DNA from 3 places in the Arthrobacter sp. Y3223166 genome. Region 3 is predicted to be linked to each of the others. Evidence: riboswitches for the same ligand, from Rfam matches in the RefSeq annotation. Region 3 holds a riboswitch; each other region holds the start of a gene.
The links. Region 3 has a riboswitch for S-adenosylmethionine ahead of AC5RUH_RS01620 (O-acetylhomoserine aminocarboxypropyltransferase/cysteine synthase family protein). Riboswitches for the same ligand answer to the same signal wherever they lie in the genome.
Positions count from the first base shown of each region.

Region 1 (6,642 bases), on a different contig from region 3:
CACCGGCAACCTGCTGGCCCGCAACCTGGACCTGCCGGTTGACGACCCGGAGACCGCTGCCGGCATCGCGTTGGCCGGCCGGGACCGGCGGATCGACGTGGTCCGGGCCACCGTGGACAGGTCGGGCGGTGACTCCGTGTTTTTGGTCATGGCCGGCCTCGGCTTCGACGCCGCCGTGATTGGCGGCACCGACGACGGCCTCAAGGACCGTATCGGGTGGCTGGCGTACGTGGAAGCCGGCCTGCGCAACCTTCCGGGCAAGCCGGTCCGCGCCACGGTCACCATAGACGGCGGCAAGCCCATGACCGTGCGGATGCGCAGCGTAATGGGCGGGAACTGCGGCAAGATCCAGGGCGGATTCGAGATGTTCCCCGGTGCGCAGCTCGACGACGGCCTGCTGGACGTCATGACCATCTCCCCGCGTGGGCGGCTGGGCTGGCTCGGCGTGCTGGCCGGGCTCGCCAAACGCGGCCGGAGCGTGGATCCTTCGGTTGACTACTACCAGGGCAAGCACGTGGAGATCCACGCCGGCCGGCCCCAGGAGATGCAGCTGGACGGCGACCATATTGGCATGGGGTCCCGTTTGATGATGCGCGTCGATCCGGGCGCACTCGTGGTGCGGGTGGCACCCGAATAGAACAATAACGACGCCGGTGCGCGCCGCCGGGAGTGCGGCTGCTCACATTGCCGACACAGTTCGGAACATATCTTGAGGTACCCGTTGTTGCACGTGGTAGCTTCAGCGTTTGCCGGCCACCCGCCGGTTGGCTCGTCGTCCCACATCACAAGGGGTTTTCCACCATGATTCGTCGTCGTTTGTCCGTCCTCGGTGCCGCCGCAGCCGCCGCCCTGGTGCTGGCCGGCTGCAGCACGTCCTCGCCGTCGGGGTCGGAGCCGGCGACCTCCTCCGCCGCGACCACGCTGCAGGAGATCCAGGACGCAGGCGTGATCACCGTGGGGACCGAGGGGACCTACCGCCCGTTCTCCTTCCACGAGAACGGCACCGGCGACCTGACCGGTTACGACGTCGAGGTCGTCACCGCGGTGGCGGACAAGCTCGGCGTCGACGTGCGGTTTGAAGAGACCCAGTGGGACGCCATCTTCGCGGGGCTGGAGGCGGGCCGCTTCGACGTCATCGCCAACCAGGTTTCGATCAACGAAGACCGGCTGGCCAAGTACGACTTCTCGGACCCGTACACGGTCAGCACCGGCGTCGTCGTCGTGAAGTCGGACAACAACGACATTTCCTCCCTGGCGGATCTGGAGGGCAAAACGTCCGCCCAGTCGCTGACCAGCAACTTCTACAAACTGGCCAAGGGCGCCGGAGCCAATGTCGAGGCCGTGGAGGGCTGGGCGCAGGCGGTTTCGCTGCTGGAGCAGGGCCGGGTGGACGCCACGGTCAACGACAAGCTGACCTACCTGGACTACCAGGCCACCAACGACAACAAAGACATCAAGGTAGCCGCCGAAACGGACGAAGAAACGCAGAGCGCCTTCGCCTTCCAGAAGGGCAGCGACGAGCTGGTCGAGGCCTTCAACACGGCGCTGGAGGAGCTGCGCGCCGACGGCACGCTGGCAAAGATCTCCGAGAAGTACTTCGGCGCGGACGTCAGCAAGTAAATCCGGCCGCTTCAAAGGGAGACGCTAACGTAACCGTATGGACATCGACTGGGAGCTCGTCGGCAGTTCGCTCTGGCCTATAGTCCAGGGCGGGCTGACCGGCACCATCCCCCTCTCGCTGGCCAGCTTCGCCATCGGCCTGCTGCTGGCGCTCGTCGTGGCCCTGATGCGCTTGAGCCGCAACCGGATCCTGGCCGGCATCGCGCGCGCCTACGTGTCGGTGATCCGCGGCACCCCGCTGCTCGTCCAGCTGTTCGTGATCTTCTACGGCCTGCCGTCGATCGGCGTGGTGCTTGAACCGTGGCCGAGCGCCATCATCGCGTTCTCCCTGAACGTGGGCGGCTATGCGGCCGAAATCATCCGCGCCGCGATTCTGTCCGTCCCCAAGGGCCAGTGGGAAGCCGGCCACACCATCGGCATGGCCGGCACCACCACCCTGCGCCGCATCATCCTGCCGCAGGCAGCGCGGGTGTCGGTGCCGCCGCTGTCCAATACCTTCATCTCGCTGGTCAAGGACACCTCCCTCGCTTCCCTGATCCTGGTCACCGAGGCGTTCCGGGCCGCCCAGGAAATCGCGGCGTTCAGCCAGGAGTTCATGCTGCTCTACATTGAGGCCGCGGCGGTCTACTGGGTGTTCTGCCTGGTGCTCTCCGCCGGGCAGTCCCGACTGGAGAAGAGGCTGGACCGCTATGTCGCCCACTGACGTCCCCTCCGCCGCCGCTTCGCAGCCCGGCTCCGCCGCAGGGCCGGTGCTCTCCGTAGAGGGGCTGCGCAAGTCCTTCGGCAGCAACCAGGTGCTCAAGTCCATCGACCTCTCCGTCCAGACGGGCGGGGTACTGGCCCTGATCGGACCCTCCGGGTCGGGCAAAACCACCGTGCTGCGCTGCCTGAACGGCTTGGAAATCCCCGACGGCGGGCGGGTCGCCTTTTCGGGCGGGCCGGCCGTGGATTTCGGTTCGCCGGTGAACCGAAAACAGATCGCCGCCCTGCGCGACCGCAGCGCCATGGTGTTCCAGCACTACAACCTGTTCCCGCACATGACCGTGCTGCAGAACATCATCGAGGGCCCGGTCCAGGTGCAGAAGCGGTCCAAGGCCGAAGCGGTGCGCGAGGCCAGGTCGCTGCTGGACCGTGTCGGGCTCTCCGGCAAGGAAGACCAGTACCCGCATCAGCTCTCCGGCGGACAGCAGCAGCGGGTCGGCATTGTCCGGGCGCTGGCGCTCAAACCCTCGCTGCTGCTGTTCGACGAGCCCACGTCCGCACTGGATCCTGAACTGGTGGGCGACGTGCTGCACGTGATCAAGGAACTGGCTGACGAGGGCTGGACCATGGCCCTGGTCACCCACGAGCTGGCCTTCGCCCGTGAAGTGGCCAGCGAAGTGGTGTTCATGGACGGCGGCGTGGTGGTGGAACGCGGACACCCCGAACAGGTGCTGCGCGAACCGCGGGAGGAGCGCACCCGGCAGTTCGTCCACCGGCTGCTCAACCCGTTCTAGGACCGGGTTCACTTCCGGCTGGCCCGCCCTCCCCCGACCGCTTCCAGCATCCGCGGCGGTCCCGCGTGACCGGTTTCCAACACGCGCGGCGGTCCCGCCTGACCTGCTTCCAGCACCACGCCGCCGCGCCGGGTGTGGCGCACGCCACGCCGGTGCGAAATTCATCTGATGTCATCTGGGATGGCAGAATGTAAAGTTCCATGCACCGTTCCGCATGGCAGGCTCGTTCCGGCCGGAAGCTTCCATCCCGCGTTTCTCCTGCGCGGAAACCTCCGGCCACGAAAGGCAGAACCATGGCCACTTCCCTGGCTACCAAGTCGTTGACCGCACAGACGGCTTCCGAAGCACACGATCTCCTGAATGCTGCGGTCGAAGAGTTGCAAAAGCTCGCCGCCATCGACGGCGATTGCGGCATCCTGGTCACTCGCACCGGCCCCGGGCAGTTTACGGTGGAGCTGAGCGACGACGTGCCCTACGGCATCACCCAGGAATCGCATCTGTACTAAGCGGTTGGCGGGCCGGTCCCGGTTATATGACGCCGCCCGGTTGCCCGGAATGAAGCGCCGGCCCGCCCCGGTGGGATAATTTCGCCCATGGCTCCAGCGATTGCGTACCAAGGTGAACCCGGCTCGAACTCCCACATGGCTTGCCTGGAAGTGCGCCCCGGTTGGGAAGCGGTGCCGTGTGCCAGCTTCGAGGATGCGTTCGCTGCCGTCACCGGCGGCGAGGCGGAACTGGCCATGATCCCCATCGACAACTCGATCGCCGGCCGGGTGGCGGACATCCACGCCCTGCTGCCGAAGACCACCCTGCAGATCGTGGAGGAATTCTTCCTGCCCATCCGTTTCAGCCTGCTGGGCGTACGCGGGGCCACCGTGGAGCAGGCCCGGGAGGTGCACAGCCACATCCATGCTTTGGGCCAGTGCCGCAAGCTGATCCGCAGGCTCGGGCTCACTCCGGTCATCGCAGGCGACACCGCCGGTTCGGCCCGGGAGGTGGCCGAATGGAACGACCCGACCAAGGTCTCCCTGGCGCCGCCGATGGCCGCCGAACTCTACGGTCTGGAGGTTTTCGCGGAAAAGGTCGAAGACGATCCGACGAACACCACACGGTTCGTGGTGCTGGCCGACCGCCGGCCGGTCCCGTCCCGCGAGGAACTTCCCGGTCCGGCCGTAACCAGCTTCGTGTTCCGCGTGCGGAACGTGCCGTCCGCGCTGTACAAGGCGCTGGGCGGTTTCGCCACCAACGGCATCAACATGACCCGGTTGGAGAGCTACATGGTGGGCGGCGAGTTTGCCGCCACCATGTTCATGGTGGACGTCGAAGGCCACCCGGACGATCCGGCCATGGTCCACGCCTTCGAGGAACTGGACTTCTTCACCACCGAAATCCGCATCCTGGGCGTCTACCCGGCGCATCCGTTCCGGCAGCGGACCGTGCGCCCGGGCGCCGCCGCGCAGTAGCCGTGGGACCAGCAGTCGGACAGTAGCCTTCGGGGCAGCAGCCGTCGCACGGCCGCCCGTCGGGGCAGCAGACACCTCGCGGCGCCCGGAAGTAAAACGCTGCATTTGACGAACTGTTACCGGCGTTTGACCCAGGCCCTTCCCCGCTCTTAGCGTGGAGACGAATCAAGAGCGCCAACTTCACAGCCCTGGCTGGTTGGCCGGCAACCCTCTACCGTAGCGGGGTGCTCCAGGTGATGATTCGGCCCGCCGGGTATGTCGGCAGGCAAGTACGCGTATCCACCCGCAGCAGCTCGGCCGCAGCGGATGCGCCCAAGCCCCAAGGACGCCATGTCGCTACACCATGACCTGACCCCCCACACGTTGCGCTCCGCCTTCGGCCGCTTCCCCTCGGGCATCGCGGCGCTGTGCGCGACCGTCGCCGGCGAGCCGCAGGGCATCGTCGCCTCCTCGTTCACCGTGGGCGTCTCCCTCGAGCCGCCGCTGGTGATGTTCGCCGTGCAAAACACCTCACGGACCTGGCCGCTGGTCCGCCGGGCCAACCGGATCGGCGTCTCGGTGCTCGGCACCGGACACGACGGCGTCTGCCGCCAGATCGCGTCCAGGAACGGTGACCGCTTTGCCGGCCTGAGCCTGCACGGCACGGACGACGGCGCGCTTTTCCTCAACGACGCGGCGCTCTGGCTGGACTGCTCGGTGCACCAGGAGGTCCCGGCCGGGGACCACCACGTCGTGCTGCTGCAGGTGCACGGACTGTCCACGCACGACGGCACCCACGAGCCCCTGGTCTTCCACGATTCCGCGTTCCGCCGGTTGGAACAGCCGGCCTTCGTCTAGGACCCACGGTCCCGGCCCCCGCCGGCAGCCGGCGGGGCCGGGCGGGGGCAGCTAAGGCAGCGGCCTGCCTCGGGCCGCCACCCACAGGGAGTACCACTCCTCGCGGGTCATCGATGCTCCAACCGCTTCCGCCTCGGCACAGGCCCGGATCCGGTCCGGGCTGCTGGTACCGACGACCGGCCGGATGCCTGCCGGATGCCGCAGCAGCCAGCCCAGCACCACGGCCTCGGGCGGGCACCCCTTGTCCCGGGCAAGTTCCGTGACCAGGGCTGCCGCTGCATGATCCGCCGGGGGTGAGGCATCCGCGGGCGCGGAAGCATCCGGTGTCGCGGCCTCCGCTGCCGCACGCCCGCTGTACCGGCCCTTGGCCAGCGCGCCCCAGGCCTGCAGCTCCACCCCGTGGGCGGCGCAGTATTCCAAGGTGCCGTGCGGGAAGCTGATCCCCGGTCCCTCCGGGTGGTTCACCAGCACCCCCGACTCCAGCCAGTCGCGTCGGTACAGGCTCATTTCCAGCTGGTTCACCGCCAGCGGTTCATCCAGCGCCGACTGCAGCCAGCGCATCTGTTCGCCGGACATGTTCGAGACACCAAGGCGGCGTACCTTCCCGGCCATCCGAAGCTCGTTGAACGCCGCGGCGATCTCCTCGGCCGGCGTCAGCGGATCGGGCCGGTGGATCAGCAGCGTATCCAGGTGATCGGTGTGCAGCCGGCGCAGGCTTTCGTCGGTGCGGGCCAGGATGGCTTCCCGCGAGGAGTCGTAGTGCCCGACCATGCCGGGGACCGGCAGCCGGATGCCGCATTTGCCCTGCAGCCGGATCGAGTCGCGCAGCTCGGGACTTTCCGCCAGCACCCGCCCGAACGCGGCCTCGGCCTTGCCGTGGGCGTAGATGTCGGCGTGGTCGAAGGTCGTGATCCCGGCCTCCAGCGCCGCCGCCACGGCCGCGTGCGCGGCCGCCACATCGGCCGCTTCCAGCGGCCCGCTCCCCCAGCCCCCACCCAACCCCATGCAGCCGAAAATGAGGCGCGAGCCGGCGTCGTTCATTGATAGTTCCCCCTTCGCTGGGCAGGTTTCCAGCGTACGACGGCGGTGCCCGGGGGAGGCATCGGCGCCGGCCCCGGGTGATGCAGACACCGAAGAACACCCCTCGTAGCGGGGCGCCGATTCAACTCGGGTGGCATCAGCCGGTGTGGCGACGGAGGAACGCCACGCTGCGCTCCAGCACCTGC
Region 1 covers NZ_JBNHGE010000017.1:35,638-42,279, reverse strand. Annotated here, with positions in the region: gene AC5RUH_RS09740 (diacylglycerol/lipid kinase family protein) at 1-637, shown strand, start outside; gene AC5RUH_RS09735 (amino acid ABC transporter substrate-binding protein) at 802-1,620, shown strand; gene AC5RUH_RS09730 (amino acid ABC transporter permease) at 1,664-2,323, shown strand; gene AC5RUH_RS09725 (amino acid ABC transporter ATP-binding protein) at 2,310-3,116, shown strand; gene AC5RUH_RS09720 (hypothetical protein) at 3,410-3,622, shown strand; gene AC5RUH_RS09715 (prephenate dehydratase) at 3,710-4,579, shown strand; SAM riboswitch class IV at 4,743-4,857, shown strand; gene AC5RUH_RS09710 (flavin reductase family protein) at 4,910-5,416, shown strand; gene AC5RUH_RS09705 (aldo/keto reductase) at 5,468-6,457, opposite strand; gene AC5RUH_RS09700 (alpha/beta hydrolase) at 6,594-6,642, opposite strand, start outside.
Region 1: linked by a shared signal. The riboswitch ahead of AC5RUH_RS09710 (flavin reductase family protein) and the one ahead of AC5RUH_RS01620 (O-acetylhomoserine aminocarboxypropyltransferase/cysteine synthase family protein) in region 3 are both predicted to bind S-adenosylmethionine.

Region 2 (6,642 bases), on a different contig from region 3:
CGGAGTAGAAGCACTCCTCGACTGGGCGGCGGAAACTCCTGTCGTGCCGACGAACGCATCAGTACAAAACGTGACGGCATCAGCACTCGATGACCTCGGGCTCCCCTGGATGCCCATGCCCAGTGGCGCCGGTCACGACGCTGCGCACCTGGCAGCCCGCTGCCCTGCTGGAATGATCTTCATCCCGTCTCACAACGGCCGAAGCCATTGCCCGGAAGAGTGGACAGACGCCGAGCACATCAGTACAGGAGTGCATGTGCTGGCAGCCAGCCTTCTAAAAATGGATCGGACGGAAACCTTGCAACCTGATTACTAGCCACGCGATTCCTGGCGGTCATTACGCTACTTGCCCTTTGCCGGTTTCTATCAAACCCCCGTTTTGGGTGGTGAGATCGATCACCGTGACTCGCTGCTGTCCGACGACGAGCGCGAGGCCGGAGACACCATGATGATCTGCGTGTCGCGATGCAAGGGCCGGCGCCTGCTGCTGGACTTGTAGCAGCCAAGCGTTCCCGGCGCCGACGCGGGCCACGGGAGCAGCCGCGCACGGAACGGAAGCGTCCCAGGCCGACGACTCCCGCGGTTCTGTTGGCAAGATGGAGGCTATGGACAAGCAGAAGGTCGCCGCCGAGGGCACGCGGCGCACGGTCAGGTACTACCGGGCAGAGGTATTGATCGTCCTGGGACTCTCGCTCGGGCAGTCGGCGGTCTACGCCGTGGTGAACCTGCTGGAAAAAATAACCCGCGCTCCGCTGGCCTCGCAGACGACCACGCTGAACCCGGTGCTGAACGAGCGGGAACTCTTCGATTTCGTGTACCAAATGCTCGGCATCGTCTTTGCGCTTGTGCCGGTGGCCCTGGTGCTGTTCTTGATGACCGTTCCCGGCCGGTCGGCCTTCCGCGCGATCGGGTTCACGTTTTCCCGGCCGCGGCTGGACTTCGGCCTGGGCTTTTTGCTCGCGCTGGTGATCGGTGTCGGGACGCTGGGCGTTTATGCCGCAGGCCGGGCCCTGGGTATCACCACCGCCATTGTCCCGGCGGCCCTGGACGAATACTGGTGGACGGTTCCGGTGTTGGTCCTGTCCGCGCTGCGGCATGCGGTCCTCGAAGAGGTGGTCATGGTGGGCTACCTCTTCAACCGCTTCGCGAGGTTCGGCTGGGGCATCTGGTCCGCGATCTTCGTCAGCGCCGCCCTGCGCGGGACCTATCACCTCTACCAGGGCATCGGGCCGGGCATCGGGAACTTCCTCATGGGCCTGATCTTCGGCTACGCCTATACGAAGGTGAAGCGGGTGATGCCGCTGGTGGTGGCGCACGCCCTGCTGGATATTGCCGGCTTCGTCGGTTACACGCTGCTGGGGCCGGCCATCGGCATCGGCTCGTAGCGGGCACAAAAGAGTTGCCGGCCATCGGCACGTAGCCGGCCATCATTGGAGCTTTGCCTGGGGCGCGTGCTCCTGCTGTTTCCCAGAGCCGCAGCCCAAACCGGAGCAACGGCCCGCCCCCAAGTCAGGAGTGGTGCTGGGGAGAATTGACCGCTACGTGCCCGTCCACGAGTTGTTCCACCTGTCCTGGGGAAGGCCCGCCATGGAAAGGGACCGGACGATACCCAGTGGTGTGTCGGTACCTGTGGGCTGGAGCGCGTCCCACATCCAGCGAACCATTCCCGCCCCCGTCGCCCGAATGCGGTCCTCCCGCCTCTTTTCCGCCTCCACTACGGCGGCGGGACTACGGCTCCGAAGGTACTCGTTTCGGGAGTATTTTCCTGCACCATCGAATTCGCCGGCAAGACGAAATTGTTCCCAGTAGAAGTCGACGATGCCGACACGAACTCCCTGCGGATCGAAGACAGGGTACTGCAGTAACGGCTCCGGGAAGTGGTTCAGGTACATCAGAGCCCGGGAGTAGGATTCGCCCGGCGACTGCGAGGCGGGATTGGCGAAGGCGAAAACCCGTTTCACGCGGTTTGACTTTCCCGGTGGCAAAGAACCGGCCGGCCAGAGCAAGAATCCGGGTGGCCTGCAGGGCGGGAAAGCCGAGGTAGCGGTCCACGCGAAGCGCATGCCCAGCAGGACGATCTGGAGGGCTTGTGCACTCAAAAGCTCCGTTTCGGGCGTCTGCTCCTTCTATAACGCGGAGCGGACGCCCGAAACGGAGCGATGCCGGGAGAACTCAGAGTTCGACGATCCCGTTGGCGGTTTCGAAGCGGACGGACAGGATGCCCGGCGTACCGTTCGGTGCCGTCCAGGCGACCTTGACGTCGTCCAGCAGGCCGTCAACAGGCGTGCCCAGCCAGTCCGCCACCCGCTCGGAAGAGCCGGCGATGGTCAGGCCGATCAGCTTGACCGTGGCGGGGCGGGCGTTGGACGGGTGCAGCGGTTCGGTGCCGTCGTCCCAGCGCAACATGTAGGGCACCTGCGGGTCGGCGATGAGGCCCTTAATCCCGATCTGCTGCCAGCTCAGTTCCTGCCCATCCGGGAACTTGCGGTTGCCGGGAACCGCGTGGCGGCCCAGCCGTTCTTCGAACGGGGTCAGGTCGTCGACCGCCACGCACCAGCCCATCCAGCCGCCGCCGGCTTCCGACCGCGCCCGCACGGCCTGGCCAAAGGGGGCCTTGTCGGATGCGGGGTGGTCGAGCACCTCCACGACCTCCAGGTAATGGTGGTCCGTGAGGGGGAAGATCATATTGCGGGTGCCGAAGCGAGGGTGAACCCCGCCCTTGACGGCGTCGATGCCCAGGGCTTTGGAGATCCGCTCTGAGGTGGCAGCCAGACCGTCGGGTTCAGCAGCATAAGAAACATGGTCGAAGCGCATGGCATTATCTTGGCACTTTGTGAACCCGCTCTCGACTTAGGGTGACCTAAGTCACTGAACTTGCGGCTCCTGCGGAACGCGGCTTTCCCGGGCAGCAATTCCGCCTCGCTGGCACGCGCCGGCAACGGTGACAAGCGGACGGTCGGACAGGCGGTCCGGAGACCGGTGCCCAGTCATAAGGTGTCATATTGTTGCGGCCGCCGGCTTGTCTGCGGAGACTGGAGGCAGGTCATGAGTGCCAGCGCAAAACCCCGGTTTGCTGGCCGGCAACCCTCCAACCGCGGTGGGGTGCCCCGGGTGAAGACCAGGCAGCCGCCATAAGGCGGTGCGCAAGCGCGGGTCACACCCGGGACAGACATGCCGGCACGGCCGGATCCCGGATGGCCCCTTCCAGTGAAGGAGTTGCACCATGTCCAACGTCGATTGGTCCTTTGAAACCCGTCAGATTCACGCAGGGCAGGAGCCGGACGCCGCCACGGGCGCCCGCGCACTGCCGATCTACCAGACCACGTCATTCGTGTTCCCCAGCGCGCAGAGCGCGGCCGACCGGTTCGCCCTGTCTGAACTGGCACCTATCTACACCAGGATCGGCAACCCCACCCAGGAAGCGGTCGAGACCCGGATCGCCAACCTGGAGGGCGGCGTCGGCGCCCTGCTGCTTGCTTCGGGCCAGGCCGCGTCGACGTTCTCCATCCTCAACCTGGCCGAGGCCGGCGACCACATCGTGGCCAGCCCCAGCCTGTACGGCGGCACCTACAACCTGCTGCGCACCACGCTGCCCAAGTTCGGCATCGAGGTCACCTTCGTCGAGGATCCGGACAACCTGCAGCAGTGGCGCGATGCCGTCAAGCCGAACACCAAGGCGTTCTTCGGCGAGGTCGTCTCCAACCCGCGCCAGGACGTGCTGGACCTGGAGTCGGTCAGCGCCATCGCCCACGAAAACGGCGTGCCGCTGATCGTTGACAACACCTTGTCCACCCCGTACCTGATCCGTCCGATCGAGTGGGGGGCCGACATCGTGCTCCACTCGGCCACCAAGTACCTCGGCGGCCACGGGACGGCGATCGGCGGCGTGATCGTCGACGCCGGCACGTTCGATTTCGCCGCCGACCCCGAAAAGTTCCCGGGATTCAACACGCCGGACGACACGTACAACGGGCTGGTCTTCGCCCGCGACCTCGGCGTCAGCGGCGCTCTGGGCGCCAACCTGGCCTACATCCTCAAGGCCCGGGTGCAGTTGCTGCGCGACCTGGGGTCCGCCATCTCGCCGTTCAATGCATTCCTGATCGCCCAGGGGCTGGAGACGCTGAGCCTGCGCGTGGAGCGCCATGTGGCCAACGCGCAGAGGGTGGCGGAATTCCTGGAAGAGCACGACGACGTTGCCTCGGTCGCGTACCTCGGCCTGCCCTCCAGCCCCTGGTATGAGCGCGGCCGCAAGTACGGCCCGAAGGGGACCGGCGCCATCGTCGCGTTCCAAATCAAGGGCGGCATCGAGGCCGGGAAGCGCTTTGTGGACGGCCTTGAACTGCACTCCCACGTGGCCAACCTGGGCGATGTGCGCTCGCTGGTGATCCACCCGGCGTCGACCACCCATGCCCAGCTCTCGGCCGCGGAACGGGTCGCGGCCGGGGTGACCGACGGTCTGGTCCGGCTGTCGGTGGGCATCGAGAACGTCAACGACATCATCGCCGACCTGGAGGCTGGTTTCCGTGCCGCCAAGGGTGCGGACGACTAGGCAAGCAGGTAGAGCGCAGCGTGACGATAGTGCAACCGCAGGAACTGGTGGAACAGGCGACCGACGGCATCCTGCGCCGGATGCCGGTTGGTGCGCTGGAGCTGGAAGCCGGCGGCTATCTGCCCGAGGTGGTCCTCGCCTTTGAAACCTGGGGCACCCTGAATGCGGACGCGTCCAACGCCGTCCTGATCCAGCACGCCCTGACCGGCAGCACGCATGTCGCACGCGGCTACTCGGACGAGGACGGCTGGTGGGACGACCTGGTAGGCCCCGGTGCCACGATCGACACGGAGCGCTATTTCGTCGTGGCCGCCAACATGATTGGCGGCTGCTACGGCTCCACCGGTCCCTCGTCGCCGGCTCCGGACGGGACGCCGTGGGGTTCACGCTTCCCGTTCGTCACGATCCGCGATTCGGTCCGGGCCGAGGCGCGGCTGGCCGACGCGCTGGGGATCCGGCGCTGGCACACGGTGCTCGGCGGGTCGATGGGTGGCGCCCGCGCGCTTGAATGGGCTGCCACGTTCCCGGAGCGGACGGCCCGGTGCGCCGTCCTGGCGTGCGGCGCCGCGAGCACCGCCGAACAGATTGCCTTCGCGCAGGCGCAGGTCGCGGCCATCCGGCTGGACCCGCACTTCTCCGGCGGCGACTATTACGGGGGCCCCGCTCCCGAGGCGGGACTGGGTATCGCCCGGCGGATCGCGCACATCAACTACCGCTCGGAGCCGGAGCTGGAGTACAGGTTCGGCCGTAAGCCGCAGGCGGAGGAGCAGCCGTACGGCGGCATCACGCCGTCCGCCCGTGGCCGCTATGCCGTGGAAAGCTACCTCGACTACCAGGCGGACAAGCTCGTCGCGCGCTTCGACGCCAACAGCTACATCCTGCTCACCGAGGCCCTCATCAGCCACGACGTTGCCCGGGGCCGGGGCTCGCTGGAGCAGTCGCTCGGCGGCCTCACCGACACGCAGTTCTTCGTCGCCGCGGTGGATTCCGATCGCCTGTACTTCCCCGAACAGTCGCGGCAGCTGGCCGAGGCGTTGCCCGGGGCGGTCAAGGTCCACACCATCGAGACGCCGCTGGGCCACGACGGTTTCCTCACCGACATCCACCAGCTGCACGAGGCCCTCACCGAGGCGTTCTTCGCGCCCGCCTGACTTTTCCGCCCGCGTGACAGCGGCCTCGGTACGACGTCGGTGCCCGCCGTCCGCGCCCATTCCCACCGCTGCGCCCGATCAGGGGGAGCGGAGCGTCAGGTCAGTTCGAGCGATACCGGCCGCCGCAGGAAGGCCGCGTACCGTTCCACCGCCTCGTCCACGGCCTGCCGCTCCGGCTCGGTCAAGACCCGCAGCGGCTTGAGCCGCAGCTCGGCGGAGCCGGGCCCTAGGACGTGTCTCCAGTTGCCGGCCATCCGTCCGTCCAACAGCAGCACGTGGATCGGCACGTCGCCGCCCGGCGCCGCCGGCGCGCTGCCGCCCAGATAGCCGCGGGTCTTGGTGTAACCCATGACGTATTCGTCGTAACACTGAATCAGGTCCGCCCGCGGGTGTCCGTCGCCCGCCGCCGCAGCGGCGCCGCCGATCGTCCCGGCGGCGGGGGAGTACCAGAGCTGTTGCCCCTCGGTTTCGAACACTTCCAGTCCGTCTCGGCCCCCGGCTTCGAGGCCGCGCTTGAGGTCCGCCTGAGGCAGTTTGGACCAGTCGGAACAGTCCTTCAAGGTGGCCGGTCCGCGGCTGGTGAAGTACCGCCCGGTCAGTTGGGCCAGCGCCGCGTCGCGGTCGAAGTCCGCGGCCAGCGGCGGTACCCGCTCGTCGAAGGCCGCGTACGTCTGCTGCACGGCGCCCGACGCGGCGGTCCGCGGAGGCCCGTTCACCAGCACCCGGTCCATCTCCGCATGGAACACAAGATGCCCCAGCCGCTGCCCGCGCAGCGTCGCTCCGTTCAGCCTCGCGCCGTCGTCCTTGAGCAGCGCCGCGTGGGCGAGCCGGGCGGCGAGCTCGTCCCGGGTCAGGTGCCGGCCTCCGGCGACGGCCGCGGCCAGCACGTCGTTGCTGCGCGCCACCGTTGCCTCATCCAGTCCCAGCTGCCGGTCCCGGCCC
Region 2 covers NZ_JBNHGE010000012.1:41,552-48,193, reverse strand. Annotated here, with positions in the region: gene AC5RUH_RS07970 (M20 family metallo-hydrolase) at 1-316, shown strand, start outside; gene AC5RUH_RS07965 (CPBP family intramembrane glutamic endopeptidase) at 606-1,385, shown strand; gene AC5RUH_RS07960 (hypothetical protein) at 1,539-1,961, opposite strand; gene AC5RUH_RS07955 (VOC family protein) at 2,173-2,814, opposite strand; SAM riboswitch class IV at 3,042-3,156, shown strand; gene AC5RUH_RS07950 (bifunctional o-acetylhomoserine/o-acetylserine sulfhydrylase) at 3,224-4,549, shown strand; gene metX (homoserine O-acetyltransferase MetX) at 4,630-5,700, shown strand; gene AC5RUH_RS07940 (winged helix DNA-binding domain-containing protein) at 5,796-6,642, opposite strand, start outside.
Region 2: linked by a shared signal. The riboswitch ahead of AC5RUH_RS07950 (bifunctional o-acetylhomoserine/o-acetylserine sulfhydrylase) and the one ahead of AC5RUH_RS01620 (O-acetylhomoserine aminocarboxypropyltransferase/cysteine synthase family protein) in region 3 are both predicted to bind S-adenosylmethionine.

Region 3 (6,642 bases):
GCGGTCCTTCAGCTCGCTCCGCTGTGCTTCGACGAAAGCGGCATCGGACCACTCCGGTGCCCCGGCCGGAACAGTTTCGGCCATGGCACACCACAGGGCAAACCGCTCCAGCCCCTCGCCTTCCTGCGCGCGGAAGGCTTCGAACCGCTGCTGCCGTTCCGCGGACCGGGGCACCGCGAAGACCGTTTCCAGAGCCTGCAGCTTGGCCGCAAAAACCGGGTCGCGGTCCAGGATGACGGCGTCCAGGTTCGCGTCGTGGAAGTTGTTGGCCAGCGGGACGCCGCTGGCTTCGGGCACGTCCTCGACCCGCAGGTACAGGGGATTGACGAACCGGCGCGTGGAGGGCAGGTAGGGCGAGGGCTCCACCGGCGGTTTCGGCTGCGCCGCGTGCAGCGGGTTGATCAGGACGAACCCCGCGCCCTTCGCGGCAGCCGTCCCGGCGAGGCTGGCCAGGTCATGCAGGTCGCCGATGCCCCAGGAGGACCGCGAGCGCACGGAGTACAGCTGTGCCATCAACCCCCACGTCCGGGGCAGGCGGTCCGCGGTGGTCAGGCGCCGCGGGGTGACCACGAGGGCGCACCGTGCCTCGCTGTCGGCTGGTTCCGCGGCCGCGCCGGTTCCGGGCTCCATCGCCTCCGACTGGGCCGGGGCCGCACCGGTCCCAGACTCGATCCCCTCCGACTGTTCCGCTACCTCCAGCGTGTGCCAGCCCAGCGGGATGTCGGCCGGCACCACCGCCGTGAAACGAACAGGCGGGGCACCTTCCGCATCCTCCGACCCGCCGGCCAGCACCTCGACGTCGCGCCGGGAGCCGTCCTCCAGCAGGATCCGGACCCGAGGACGGACGCCGGGCGGCGCGTTGACCGGAACCTCGGTGGCGGTGCCTTGGCGGACGACGACGGCGGGCGGCAGCGTGCGCTGCACCGGTACCAGTTCAGCGGCTCGGAGGGAAGCCGTCACATCGTCGTCGGTGGCACAGGGGACGTCCAGCGCGGTGAGGACGGAAACCAGCGTTGCCTCACTGACTGTCTTCTCGCCCCCGTCCCAGCCATGGAAGGTAATGCCAACGCCATGTTTCCCCGCGAGGCGCTGCAGCGCCGAAAGTTCAGCCATAGACCCAATCTACGGTGAACTGTCCGGACGCGGGAACGTCCCTCCTCAGCGGGCCAGGCGAAGATCGTGCCGCCGAGCGGCGGGCACCGCCGTCGTCCGGGCATTCGCAAGCAGGGCATTGCGCGGCGGACCGCGAGCGGCCGGCACCGCCGTCGTGCCGGGCATTCACAAGCCGGGCGACCGCAAGGCGCCCGCCGCAAGCACGGGCGCCCCAACCCCGGACGCAACGCGGCTCAACATTCTTTGCTGCCGCGGCGGTTGGTTGCGAGAATGGACGGGACCATCCCGAGCGGTTGAGAGATCTGGCTCTTTGACACCGCAGCAACCATCCGGACGCCACCGGAAAGGTGCTACCGCCAGAAGCGATGGAGAGAGCGCAAGCAATCTTTGATCCCGACGGCGCCCGCGCCGCCAAGGACGTCATTGCCCGGGAACCCAAGTTTTGAAGGAGCAAGCGCCTGATGGCTGAACGCACATTCGGTTTCCGCACCCGCGCCCTGCACGCCGGCGGCACGCCCGACGCCGAGCACGGTGCCCGGGCCGTACCGATCTACCAGAGCACCTCGTTCGTGTTCAAGGACACAGACGACGCCGCGAACCTCTTCGCACTGCAGAAGTACGGCAACATCTACTCCCGCATCGGCAACCCCACGGTCGCCGCGTTCGAGGAGCGCATCGCCTCGCTCGAGGGCGGCATCGGCGCGGTGGCGACGTCGTCGGGCATGGCCGCCGAGTTCATCACCTTCGCGGCCCTGGCCGGCGCGGGCGACCACATCGTGGCCTCGTCCAAGCTCTACGGCGGCACCATCACCCAGCTGGACGTGACGCTGCGCCGGTTCGGCGTGGAGACCACCTTCGTCGACTCCAACGCCCCCGCCGACTTCGCCGCGGCCATCGGCGAGAACACCAAGGCCGTCTACACGGAGATCGTGGCCAACCCGTCGGGCGACATCGCGGACCTCGCCGGCCTGGCCGCTGTGGCGCACGACGCCGGAATCCCCCTGGTCGTCGACGCCACCTTGAGCACGCCCTACCTGATCCGACCGATCGAGCACGGCGCGGACATCGTGATCCACTCCGCCACCAAGTTCCTGGGCGGCCACGGCACCACCCTGGGCGGCGTCGTCGTCGAATCCGGGCGTTTCAACTGGGGCAACGGCAAGTTCCCGCAGATGACCGAGCCGGTGCCCAGCTACGGCAACGTGTCCTGGTGGGGCAATTTCGGCGAGTACGGCTTCCTCACCAAGCTCCGGTCCGAGCAGCTGCGCGACATCGGCCCGTCGCTGTCCGCGCAGTCCGCGTTCCAGCTGCTGCAGGGCGTGGAAACGCTGGCCCAGCGGATGGACGAGCACCTGGCCAACGCCCGCACCGTGGCCGAATGGCTGGAAGCCGACGAGCGCGTCTCCTGGGTCAGCTACGCCGGCCTGCCCGCGCACCCGCATTACGAGCGGGGCCGGAAGTACCTGCCCAAGGGCGTGGGATCCGTGTTCAGCTTCGGCGTCAAGGGCGGCCGCACCGCGGGCCAGAAGTTCATCGAGTCGCTGCAGCTGGCCAGCCACCTGGCCAACATCGGCGACGCCCGCACCCTGGTGCTGCACCCGGGATCGACCACGCACCAGCAGCTCACCGCCGACCAGCTCGTGGCCGCCGGCGTGCCCGAGGACCTGATCCGCATCTCCGTGGGCCTGGAAGACGTGGACGATATCCTCTGGGACCTGGACCAGGCGCTGGCCGCCTCGCAGCAGGCCGGCGCCGAGCACGGCCCCAGCCGCGACCATGAGGACGCCGCGTTCGACAGCTCCGAGTTCGCCTCGCCCAGCTATGCCGGCGAGTCCTGCGCGATCCCGGCGGAGCGCTCCCCCCGGACAGAGCCCGGAACGCGCGTAGTCGAGTCCGTCGAAGAACTGATCGAAGCCGAAGAAGGAGCCGCCAAGTGACCGCGACACCCGAACGCACCTGGATCGGCCCGTCCGCCGCGGAGCGTCTGAACATCCTACGCAACACCAAATCCATCGCCATCGTCGGCGCCTCGGACAAGCCGAGCCGGGCCAGCTACTTCGTGGCCACGTACCTGCTGTCCAGCTCGCCGTACAAGGTGTATTTCGTGAACCCGGTGGCGAAGGAGATCCTGGGTCAGCCGGTGTACAAGTCGCTGGCGGACCTGCCCGAGGTGCCGGACCTGGTGGATGTCTTCCGCAGGCACGACGACCTGCCCACCGTTTTGGAGGAAACCCTGGCCGTCGGCGCCAAGACGCTCTGGCTGCAACTGGGCTCCTGGCACGAGGAGGTTGCGGCCCAGGCCGAGGCCGCCGGCTTAAACGTGGTGATGGACCGCTGCGTGAAGATCGAGCACGCCCGCTTCCACGGCGGCCTGCACCTGGCCGGCTTCGACACGGGTGTGATCTCCTCGAAGCGGCAGCTGACCGTCTAGAGGGCCTGCCGCCCCGAGGGCCTACCGCCCCGCCCGCCTGCCGCCCCGCCCCTTGTCCCCCGGCCTTCCACGTGGAGGCCCGGGGGCAAGGGGCCGGTTTTTTCCTGCCCGGAAGTAGACGGAAAGAGCCTTCAAGGATTTCCCCAAGGTCCTCGTCGGATGCTGTGGCCAGCCACACATCACTCGACTAGGGGAGTCACCGTGTTTACTGCACCAACCGATCCACAACCGAGGAGGGGCACCGAACGTGCCGACAAGGGGAGGCCATCCTTCCCCCGGAAAGTTACGGCCGGGCTCGCCGCGCTGGTGCTGGGCGCGGGCGTGCTGCCCTCCGCCCTCGCCCCCGCGGCGTTGGCAGCGCCGGTAGGCCAAGGCTTGACCCTCAATGCCGGGGACATGCGATTCATCCTGAAGCAAATCAAGATCGCGGAAAACCACGCCACCAAGGAAGACGCCGAGGGCAAACCCGTGCCGGGCCAGCCGCTCCTGGGCCCCGGCCCCAACCAAATAGCCAATCCGCTGCTGCCCTACGGGCTGCGCACGGTGGACGGGTCCGACAACAACCTGGTGCCCAACCAAGGGCACTTCGGCGCCGCCAGCCTGCCCTTCCCGCGGCTGGCAGAACCGGAATGGCGGGCCACCGCCGGCGGGCAGTCGTACAAGTCGGTCAACGTTCCGATGATCCGGGACGCGGACCCGCGCTTCGTCAGCAACGTCATCGTGGACCAGACCTCCACCAATCCGGCCGCGATCGCCGCGGCCGGCAAGGCGCACCGGACGGTGAACGACGGCCCGACGGCGGTCCCCTGCGACGACGAGGGGCTGCCCCTGAACTGTGTTCCCGACGGCGAGACACTCGACATCCCGAATGTCACCACCGACTTCGGGCTCTCGCCGCCCTACAACGGCTTCTTTGCCCTCTTCGGCCAGTTTTTCGACCACGGCATCGACTTCACCAAGAAGACCAGCAACGTCGTCATGATGCCGCTGGCCAAGGACGATCCGCTGTACGTCGAGGGCTCGCCCACGAACTTCATGCTGCTCAACCGGGCGGAGAACCAGCCCGGCCCCGACGGCAAGCTCGGGACCGACGACGACGTCCAGAACGCCACGAACACGGACTCTCCGTGGGTTGACCAGAGCCAGACCTACTCGTCGAATCCGTCCCATCACGTCTTCCTCCGGGAGTACGAGCTCAACGAGGACGGCGACCCGGTCTCGACCGGCGAACTGGCCGAAGGCGAACCCGGCGGCATGGCCACCTGGGCGGACATCAAGGCGCAGGCCGAGTCCATGCTCGGCCTGAAGCTCTCCGACGCCGACGTCGTGAACATCCCGATGCTGGCCACCGACCAGTACGGGCGCTTCCTGCGCGGCCCCAACGGGCTGCCGCAGTACATCACGCAGGACAAGCAGTTCGTGGAAGGGAACCTGGAGAACCCCGTCGCGCCGCCGGCGGATGTCCAGCGGATCGGCATCGCGTTCCTGGACGACATCTCCCACTTCGCGGCACCGTTCGACTCGCGGGGCGCGGCCCTGGCACCCGACGGGGACGGCGGCATCACGCCCACCAGCGGCCGGCAGGACCCGGGCACGTACGACGACGAAATGCTCGACGCGCACTTCGTTGGCGGCGACGGCCGCCTGAACGAGAACATCGGCCTCACCGCCGTCCACCAGGTCTTCCACTCGGAGCACAACCGGCTGGTCACCTACATGGAAGAACTGCTGACGTCCCTGAACCTGGACCTGAACGAGTGGAAGCTGCCCAACGGCGAATGGAACGGGGAGCGCCTCTTCCAGGCCGCACGGTTCGTGACGGAGATGGAGTACCAGCACATCGTCTTCGAGGACTTCGCTCGAAAGATCCAGCCGGGCATCAATCCCTTCAACGTCTTCACCCAGTCGGACACGGCGATCGACCCGGCGATCGAGGCGGAGTTTGCCCACGCGACCTACCGGTTCGGTCACTCCATGCTGACGGACACCGTGGATCGGAAGACCAACAGCGGAGCCGACATCGGCCTCCCGCTGCTGGACGCGTTCCTGAATCCACCGGCCTACTACGCCAACGGAGACAGCACGATGACGCCCGAGCAGGCGGCAGGCGCGATCGCGATGGGCATGACCGACCAGGTGGGCGCAGAGCTCGACGAGTTCGTCACCGACACGCTGCGCAACAGCGTGCTCGGGCTGCCCCTGGACCTGGCCGCGCTCAACATCGCCCGCGGCCGGGAGACCGGCGTCCCGTCGCTGAACAATTTCCGCAAGGACCTCTACGCGAAGACCAGCGAGTCGTCCCTGAAGCCCTACAGCAGCTGGGTGGACTTCGGGCAGGCGCTGAAGCATCCGGATTCGGTGGTCAACTTTATGGCCGCTTACGGCACGCATCCCAGCATCACCGGGGCGACGAGCATCGAGGCCAAGCGCGCGGCGGCGCAGAAACTCTTCGACATGAGCCCCGACCCGGCGGCCGAAACTCCGGCCGATGCCTACGATTTCGTCAACAGCAACGGGGAGTGGGAGAACGACGGCGGCGCCTCCAGGACCGGTTTGGACACGGTCGATCTGTGGGTGGGGGGCCTGGCCGAAGCCCAGAATCTCTTCGGCGGGCTGCTCGGCTCCACCTTCAACTACATCTTCGAACGCCAGATGACGGACCTGCAGGACGGTGACCGTCTCTACTACCTGTCCCGCACCTCGGGCCTGAACCTGCGGGCCCAGCTCGAAGGCAACTCCATGGCCGAGCTGGTGATGCGCAATACCGACGCTTCCGCGCTCAAGGCCGACGTCTTCGGCGTCGCCGACTGTGAGTTCGAGATGGGCAACATCACCGGCACCACGGGCAACAATGTGGCCGATGATCCCGCCTCGGCCTGCGACGAGTCAGCACTGCTGCTCCGCATGGCGGACGGCACCATCCGCTACCGCGTCATCAACAGCGTGGACCGCTCGGGCCTCAACGCCCAGGCGACCTATAACGGCAAGGACGATGCCGACGGCGCAGACGGGACGGACCGGATCTGGGCCGGCGTCGACAACGACACCGTCTGGGGCAACGGCGGCAGTGACATCATCGAAGGCAACGACGGCGCGGA
Region 3 covers NZ_JBNHGE010000002.1:2,310-8,951, reverse strand. Annotated here, with positions in the region: gene malQ (4-alpha-glucanotransferase) at 1-1,113, opposite strand, end outside; SAM riboswitch class I at 1,391-1,485, shown strand; gene AC5RUH_RS01620 (O-acetylhomoserine aminocarboxypropyltransferase/cysteine synthase family protein) at 1,575-3,050, shown strand; gene AC5RUH_RS01615 (CoA-binding protein) at 3,047-3,544, shown strand; partial or broken gene AC5RUH_RS01610 (Ig-like domain-containing protein) at 3,746-6,642, shown strand, end outside.